2 linked regions of the Prochlorococcus marinus XMU1412 genome follow. The protein of the gene in region 2 interacts with the protein of the main gene of each other region in a pairwise test. Links are inferred from orthologs where the notes say so. Each region holds a gene or a part of one and is shown on either strand. Other genes may lie near its edges. The genes, in order: rplL and HA152_RS04575.

What was found.
Region 1: the proteins of HA152_RS04575 (region 2) and rplL interact in binary tests that used the Escherichia coli proteins (3 or more experiments, as listed by UniProt). The link is inferred for Prochlorococcus marinus XMU1412 from one-to-one orthologs.

What each region holds. Positions count from the first base shown.
Region 1 is NZ_JAAORJ010000001.1:191,994-195,072, forward strand. The notes cover bases 330-3,079. They hold rplL (50S ribosomal protein L7/L12), read right to left. Parts: upstream 2,028-3,079; coding sequence 1,632-2,027; downstream 330-1,631. Other genes in these bases: HA152_RS01045 (quinone-dependent dihydroorotate dehydrogenase), read right to left, coding at 330-859; rnhA (ribonuclease HI), read right to left, coding at 856-1,584; rplJ (50S ribosomal protein L10), read right to left, coding at 2,055-2,582; rplA (50S ribosomal protein L1), read right to left, coding at 2,773-3,079. Outside these bases: more of HA152_RS01045, read right to left, coding at 1-329. UniProt on the Escherichia coli protein: The binding site for several of the GTPase factors involved in protein synthesis (IF-2, EF-Tu, EF-G and RF3). Is thus essential for accurate translation.
Region 2 is NZ_JAAORJ010000002.1:307,711-312,089, reverse strand. The notes cover bases 95-4,144. They hold HA152_RS04575 (DNA polymerase III subunit alpha), read right to left. Parts: upstream 3,793-4,144; coding sequence 295-3,792; downstream 95-294. Other genes in these bases: gatA (Asp-tRNA(Asn)/Glu-tRNA(Gln) amidotransferase subunit GatA), read right to left, coding at 3,877-4,144; HA152_RS04580 (PAM68 family protein), read left to right, coding at 95-293. Outside these bases: more of HA152_RS04580, read left to right, coding at 1-94; more of gatA, read right to left, coding at 4,145-4,379. UniProt on the Escherichia coli protein: DNA polymerase III is a complex, multichain enzyme responsible for most of the replicative synthesis in bacteria. This DNA polymerase also exhibits 3' to 5' exonuclease activity. The alpha chain is the DNA polymerase catalytic subunit.

The sequences.
Region 1 (3,079 bases), on a different replicon or contig from region 2:
ATCCAGTTTGCCTGATCTTTCTATTTTCAAGACCTAATCTATCAATGCTGGTGTTTGTAGCAATTATTCCATCGATGTTTTCCTCGATTATTAATTGGCAAATATCTTCAATATCTTTAAGGCCTAAATCTGGCGCAATTTTTACAAATAATGGTGGACAATTAGGTAAGTTTTTAATTTCTCTAAGAAGTTCTTTTAGAAGAATTGGATCTTGTAATTTTCTTAGTCCTTCAGTATTTGGAGAACTAACGTTTATTGCTGCGTAATCACAATATGGAATTAATAATTTTAGAGAAGTTAAATAATCATCTTTTGCTTGAGATAAACCTGTAATTTTTGACTTACCGAAATTTATCCCTAAACAAATATTCTCCCTGTTTTTTTTAAACTCAATACCTTGTTCGACAAAGTTTTTAACTAGATTTTCAGCACCATTATTATTGAAACCCATTCTATTTAATGCTGCTTCTTCTTCTGCCAATCTAAATAACCTTGGTTTGGGATTTCCATTCTGAGCAAATTTAGTTACTGTACCAAGCTCAGCAAATCCAAAACCAAAATCTTTCCATATATTTGCGGCATTTCCATTTTTGTCAAAACCCGCAGCTAAACCAATTGGATTACAAAAATTTATTCCACATATGTTCTGAGTTAACCTTTTATCAACTACAGAAAATTCTTCATTTAGATTTTTTAAGATAGAAGATACTATAGGCCAATTATATTTTCTTGAACTGAATGATAGGAGACTAAGAGATAAATTTGTTAAGTATTCTGCATCAATTCCAGAGTCTTTTTTTAATACAGGGGTAATCAAGTTTTTATAAAGATTTTTAAATCCCCCCTTCTTATCATTCATAAAAAATTAGGCTTCTTTTTTTCTATTATCCAATATTTTTTATCTTTAGGAATCAATCTCCAATTACGCCATTCAAAAAGTGAATATTGTTTTATCTTTAAGTGGTTTTCATCACCTAATAAGGTTTCTAGTTCAGGTGAACTTAACAGGTACTTTTTTTCTGCAAATTTTTGAATTAATTCATTGCGGGAAAATAATTCCTGAATTTCTACAGGTGCATTTTTTTCAAAAAAATCAACTGAGGATTCTATTTTTTTTAAGTTACTTTCTAAAGATATACCTTTGCTGTAATTAGTTGCAATTTTATCAACCCTATCATTTTGTTTATCCCCGCTATGACCTTTAACATATTCCATTATTAGGCCATTAATTCTTAATTGATCAATTTTTTGCCATAGATCAAGATTTTGAACTGGTTTCCCTGAACTTGTTTTCCATCCATTCTTCTTCCAATTAATAATCCATTTTGTATAACCCTCTATTACATATTTACTATCAGTTCTTAGTTTAAAGTTCTCTTTTAATTTGTAGGTTTTTAATTTCTCAAGAGTTTTTATAGCCGCAGTGAGTTCCATTCTATTATTAGTAGTATTTTGCTCGGAACCACCTATTTCTAATTCGCTGTTATCTTCAAAAATTATTAAACCGCCCCAACCACCTGGGCCTGGATTACCACTGCAGGCTCCATCGGTTGCGGCTTCAATCGCAATACTATCACTATTCATAATTTTTGAAGCCGATATTAAGGTTATCGGCTTGAAAAAATGTACTCTTATTTAAGTGTAACTTTACCGCCAGCTTCTTCAATCTCTTTCTTTAAAGATTCAGCATCTGCCTTGGCAATTCCTTCTTTTACTGTTTTTGGTGCAGATTCAACAAGTGCTTTTGCATCGCCAAGACCTAGACCAGTTGCATTTCTTACAACCTTAAGTACTTTGATTTTTGCAGCTGCATCAAAGCTTTCGAGAACTACATCAAATTCAGTTTTTTCTTCAGCAGCGCCACCATCTGCGTCACCGCCAGCTGCTCCTGGAGCTGCCATAACTACACCTGCAGAAGCTGCAGCAGATACACCAAAAGCCTCTTCAATTTGCTTTACAAGCTCTGATGCTTCTAAAAGTGATAGAGATTTTAATGATTCAAGAATTTCTTCAGTTTTTGCGGACATTTTCTTAAAGTTAATTAGGTTTTGAATTTAGGATTCTGATTTTTCAGAATGTTGTTGAAGTGATCTAGCAAGTCCAGAAGGTACTTCATTAATAGAGATCGCAATTTTTGTTGCAACGCCATTAAGAGCGCCAGCAATTTTTGCCATCAATACTTCTTTAGATGGAAGACTTGCAATTTCTTTTATTTCAGAATCGCTTAGAAGTCTGCCTTCAAATAAAGCTCCTTTGGTTTCGGATTTTTTGGTGTCTTTTTGAAAAGATTGGATAGCTTTTACAGCACCACCAACATCTTCTTTGATTAAGACAAAAGCATTTGTTCCGGTCAGTAAAGATTCAAGATCGTTCCAATTACTATCTCCATCAATAGCTTTACGCATTAATGAATTTTTAGTAACTTTGCAAATGCCGTTAGTTGTTTGCAATCTAGATCGCAAATCTGACATCTCTTTGATAGTTAAACCTTTATAGTCAAGAACTACAGCCATTTCCGAGTCGTTTAATAGAGATTTAATCTCAGTAACGATTTGTTGCTTATTCTCTAGTGTTCGGCCCATTGATGTTTTTTGGATCGTAATTTAGGGAGAGCAGGAAATGCGGCAAAGTCCTTTTAAAGAGGCCGCTTTTATTAGATCCAAAAAGAAATAATTTAAGACGAGTCCTCGGTAGGAATTAAAAATTTAGAATAACTAAATTAACCTACTTTCTTTGGCCGTATTATTGCACTTTAAATTATACTACAAAGCGTTAACCTTCAGGTTGGTAATCTTGTACAGCATTTATGTCAACTTGAACCGAAGGCCCCATTGTTGAAGTTACATAAAAAGTTTTCCAATACTTTCCCTTAGCTCCACTTGGTTTATTTTTATCAATTGATTCTTGTAAGGTTTTTAAGTTATCAAATAGAGCCTCTTTTGTGAAACTTGCTTTTCCAAAGCGGACATGAACGATTCCAGCCTTATCTGCTCTAAATTCGAGCTTACCAGCTTTGAATTCTTTTATTGCATTAGCAATGTCATTAGTTACTGTACCAGCTTTAGGATTAGGCATTAAA
Region 2 (4,379 bases):
CAAGAAGAATATTTTTTACAGCAGGAATTCCCACAATACTAGGGATGTCGGTTTTTGTTGTTAGCTACATTATAGTTACAAGAAATATTGCTGAAATACCTCCTTCATCAACAATTGCAATTTCAGCATTGTTTTTTTTGTTAGGACTAGCAGGATTGAGTTTTGGAATATTATCAGCTAGTTGGGATAAAGAGCCTGGATCTTTTTTTGGTATTGAAAATATTCCAATGAACATACAACGTGCTAAAGCAGCCTTCAAACCTGCAACTCAAAATTTCGAGGATAAAAGTTAATCTAGGAAACTAAAGATTTCAAATTAACTTGAAATGATTTTTCTTCTAATAATTTGCATACTCCTTGAATATCTCCAATACAGAATTGATCACCAAATTTAACGTAGGTAACACTGTTTTTATTTCTTACTGCAGCTAAAACAGGAATCTTGATTCCACATCTATCTTTATCAGGTTTAAATTTAGTTAAACAGTTTCTTAATGTATTTTGTACTCTTACATCTGATGCTTGAGAACTTTCAAGATTAATAATAAGCAATTTAAGATTATCTATTTCTCTACAGTCATCAATTATTAATTGAGTCTTATCACTTTTTTTGTCTATTGTTCCCCACAACAATAATCTAGTATCAGTCAAAAGAAATTCTGATAATCTGACATAGGTTTTTGGAAAAACTATTGCTTCGCAACTTCCAGAAAGATCTTCAAGCTGAACTATAGCCATCCTATCTCCTTTTCTCGTTGTAATTTGCTTCAAATCAGGGATCATTCCAACTAATGAGACTTTGGTTCTATCTTTTGTTTCTTCTAACTGTGAAATGCTTATAGGTGATATAAGTTTTGCTGGCTTAGTTAAGTGCTTTAGAGGATGGTCAGATAAGTAAAAGCCTAATAGCTGCTTTTCTAACTTTAATTTCTCAATGAGTGAATAATCATCAACCTTAGCTAATTGTGAATCTGAAAAAGCAACATTAGAAAATTCTTCTTTAGAGTCAAATAGATTTCCTTGCCCTGATAATCTATCACGATTTCTTGAAGAGGCCCACTCAACAACATGTTCAAGATCTGACAATAACTGAGCTCTATTATTATCATTTGAAAACTCATCTAATGCCCCACAATGAATTAGAGATTCAAGACTTCTTTTGTTAAGAACATTAGAAGGTAAACGGTCACACAAATCTGATAAAGACTTAAAGGTTCCAAAACTATTTCGGTTTTCAATTATATTTCTTATTGCAGAATCTCCTAAATTCTTAATTGCAGATAACCCGAATAAAATCTGATTATCCTTAATAGTGAAATCAACACCAGAAAAATTAATGCTCGGTGAAATAACTTCTATTCCCATGGAATAACAATTAGAAATATATCTTTGCATCTTGTCGCTAGAGCCAGAATTAACGCTTAAAAGGGCTGCCATATATGCAACAGGAAAATGGGCTTTCAAAAATGCAGTTTGATAAGTTACGGCACCATAAGCAGTTGAATGGCTTTTGTTAAAACAATATTCAGCGAATAAAACCATTTGATCAAAAAGATCATTTGCTAATTTTTCATTAACACCTTTCTTCATGGAGCCGTCTACAAAAATATTCCTATGCTTTACCATTTCAGAAACTTTCTTTTTCCCCATTGCTCTTCTAAGTAAATCGGCATCACCTAGAGAATAACCGGCTAGGTCTTGAGCAATTTTCATGATTTGTTCTTGGTAAACCATAATTCCATAGGTTTCTGTAAGAATTGACTTAATAAAAGGATGAGGAAAATCAATCTTTTCGTTTCCATTTTTCCGATTGATGAATTTAGGTATAAGGCCTGCATCAAGAGGACCGGGTCTATAAAGAGCCAGTATTGAAGAAATATCCTCTAGAGAGTTAGGTTTGAAATCCTTAACGACCTGCTTCATGCCGGATGATTCAAGTTGAAAAATACCTTCAAGATCACCTCTCCCAATAAGCTCAAAGGTTTTACCATCATTTTGTGGTAATTCATCAATATTTATTTTTTTTCCAGTAGATTGATTAATAAGAGAAACTGTCTTTTCAATCATCGTAAGATTCTTAAGACCCAAGAAATCCATTTTCAATAATCCAAGTGATTCGATATCGTCCATAGAATATTGGGTTATTATCTGTCCTTCATTATTTCTTTGAAGAGGTACAAGTTCGTCAAGAGGATCTGATGCAATAACAACTCCAGCAGCATGAACTCCATATGTTTTATTAGTTCCTTCAATTCTTAAAGCCAAATCAACCCATTTTTTCACCCTATTATCATTAATATATTTGTCTCTAAACTCTTGGCTAGGAGAATTCTTATCAATCATTTCATTTAATTTATGAGGTTTCCCTCTTACAACCGGTATTAACTTAGCCAATTTATCCGCCTCTCCATATGGTATGTCTAGAACCCTTGCAACATCTTTTAAAACTGCCTTAGAGGTCATCTTATTGAAAGTAATTATTTGAGCAACTTTATCCTCTCCATAACGATTAGTAACATAATCAATAACTTCATTTCTCCGATCAATGCAAAAGTCGGTATCAATATCTGGCATTGACTTTCTTGCTGGATTTAAAAATCTCTCAAACAACAATCCATGCTCAACAGGATCTATATTTGTAATTTGAAGAGCATAAGCTACTAGTGAGCCTGCTGCAGAACCTCTACCAGGTCCAACAGGGATAGAGTTATCTCTAGCAAATTTGATATAGTCCCAAACAACTAAAAAATAATCTGGGAAGCCCATATCTTTAATAATTTTTAATTCGGAAGATAGTCTTTTTTTATAGTTCTCATCAACTTCTGTAAGATCATTTTTTTTAAGTCTTTTTAAAAGGCCTTTATTAGATAATTGTGTAAGGAAAGAAAATGAATCTGTATCTTCGTTAAGAGGGAATTTTGGCATTCTATAATTACCAAACAAATCAAATACTTCAACTTTTTGAGAAATTTCTACTGTATTGTTCACTGCCTCAATAATTGATTCTTCATCAATATGATCTTTAAAAAGTTCAAGCATTTCATTTTCACTTTTAATATATTCTGTACCGGTATATCTCAATCTTTTTTCATCACTTATTAGTTTTCCTGTTAATACACAAAGCAAAGCGTCATGTGCTTCAACATCCATACTTGATAAGTAGTGGGCGTCGTTGGTAGCGATGACTTTTATTTGGTGTTTCTTCCCAATTTTTATTAATTCAACGTTAACAATTCTATCCTCAATAGAGCCATGATCTTGTATTTCTAGATAAAAGTCATCTGCAAATAAATTTTTATACCAAAGAGCTATATCCTCTGCTACGTCTAATCTACCTTTTAAGATAGCCTGAGGTATCTCTCCACCAAGACAAGCTGTAGAAACAATTAGACCATTACTGTATTTGCTTAAAAGTGATTTATCAATACATGGTCTAGAAAAAATGCCTCGGCCTCTCATCCCATTTAGGTGACTAATTGTTGTCAACTTCACTAAATTCTTATAACCAGTAAAATTTTTTGCTAGAACCACCAAATGATATCTTTTTTCTTTTTTAGGTTGAGGATCATCAATAGAACCATTAATCACGTACATTTCATTACCAATAATTGGTTTTATACCTTTCTCTTTACACTTCTTGACCAAATCAAGAACACCATACATAACTCCATGATCAGTAAGAGCTATCGATTCCATTCCAAGATCACAAGCTCTATCTACAATTTTTGAAATTTGACTGGCACCATCAAGTAAGCTGTAGTCACTGTGATTATGAAGCGGAACGAAAGCCATATTCAAATAATTTATATATATAAGATAGAGAAAATTTCTAAAAGATCTATACTTTGTGATTACAAATTAATTATTAATACAAATTTAAAATAAAGGTCTGTTCTTAATTACCTGAGCATCAATTTCAAAGATATTTGCGGAATTCAATATTCTATCTTCTTGTAATACATTGCCTATTAATTGCATTCCAATAGGTAATCCTTTAGTATCAAAACCACAAGGGATACTGATTGCTGGGAGGCCTGCTAAATTAGCAGGAACAGTTAATAAATCAGACAAATACATTGAAAGTGGATCATTGACAAAATCTCCCTTCAAAAAAGCAGTGGTTGGGCAAGTTGGAGTTAATAAAACATCTACTTTCTTAAAAGCATTATCAAAATCTTTTCTTATGAGTGTCCTAACTTTTTGTGCCTTCTTGTAATAGGCATCACTGTATCCAGCTGACAAAGCATAAGTACCTATTAAAATTCTTCTTTGTACCTCATCTCCAAAACCTTCAGCTCTACTTTTGGAAGTCATATCTATAAGATTTGAACCTTCATTCGATCTGTAACCATATTTAACACCATCATATCTAGCTAAAT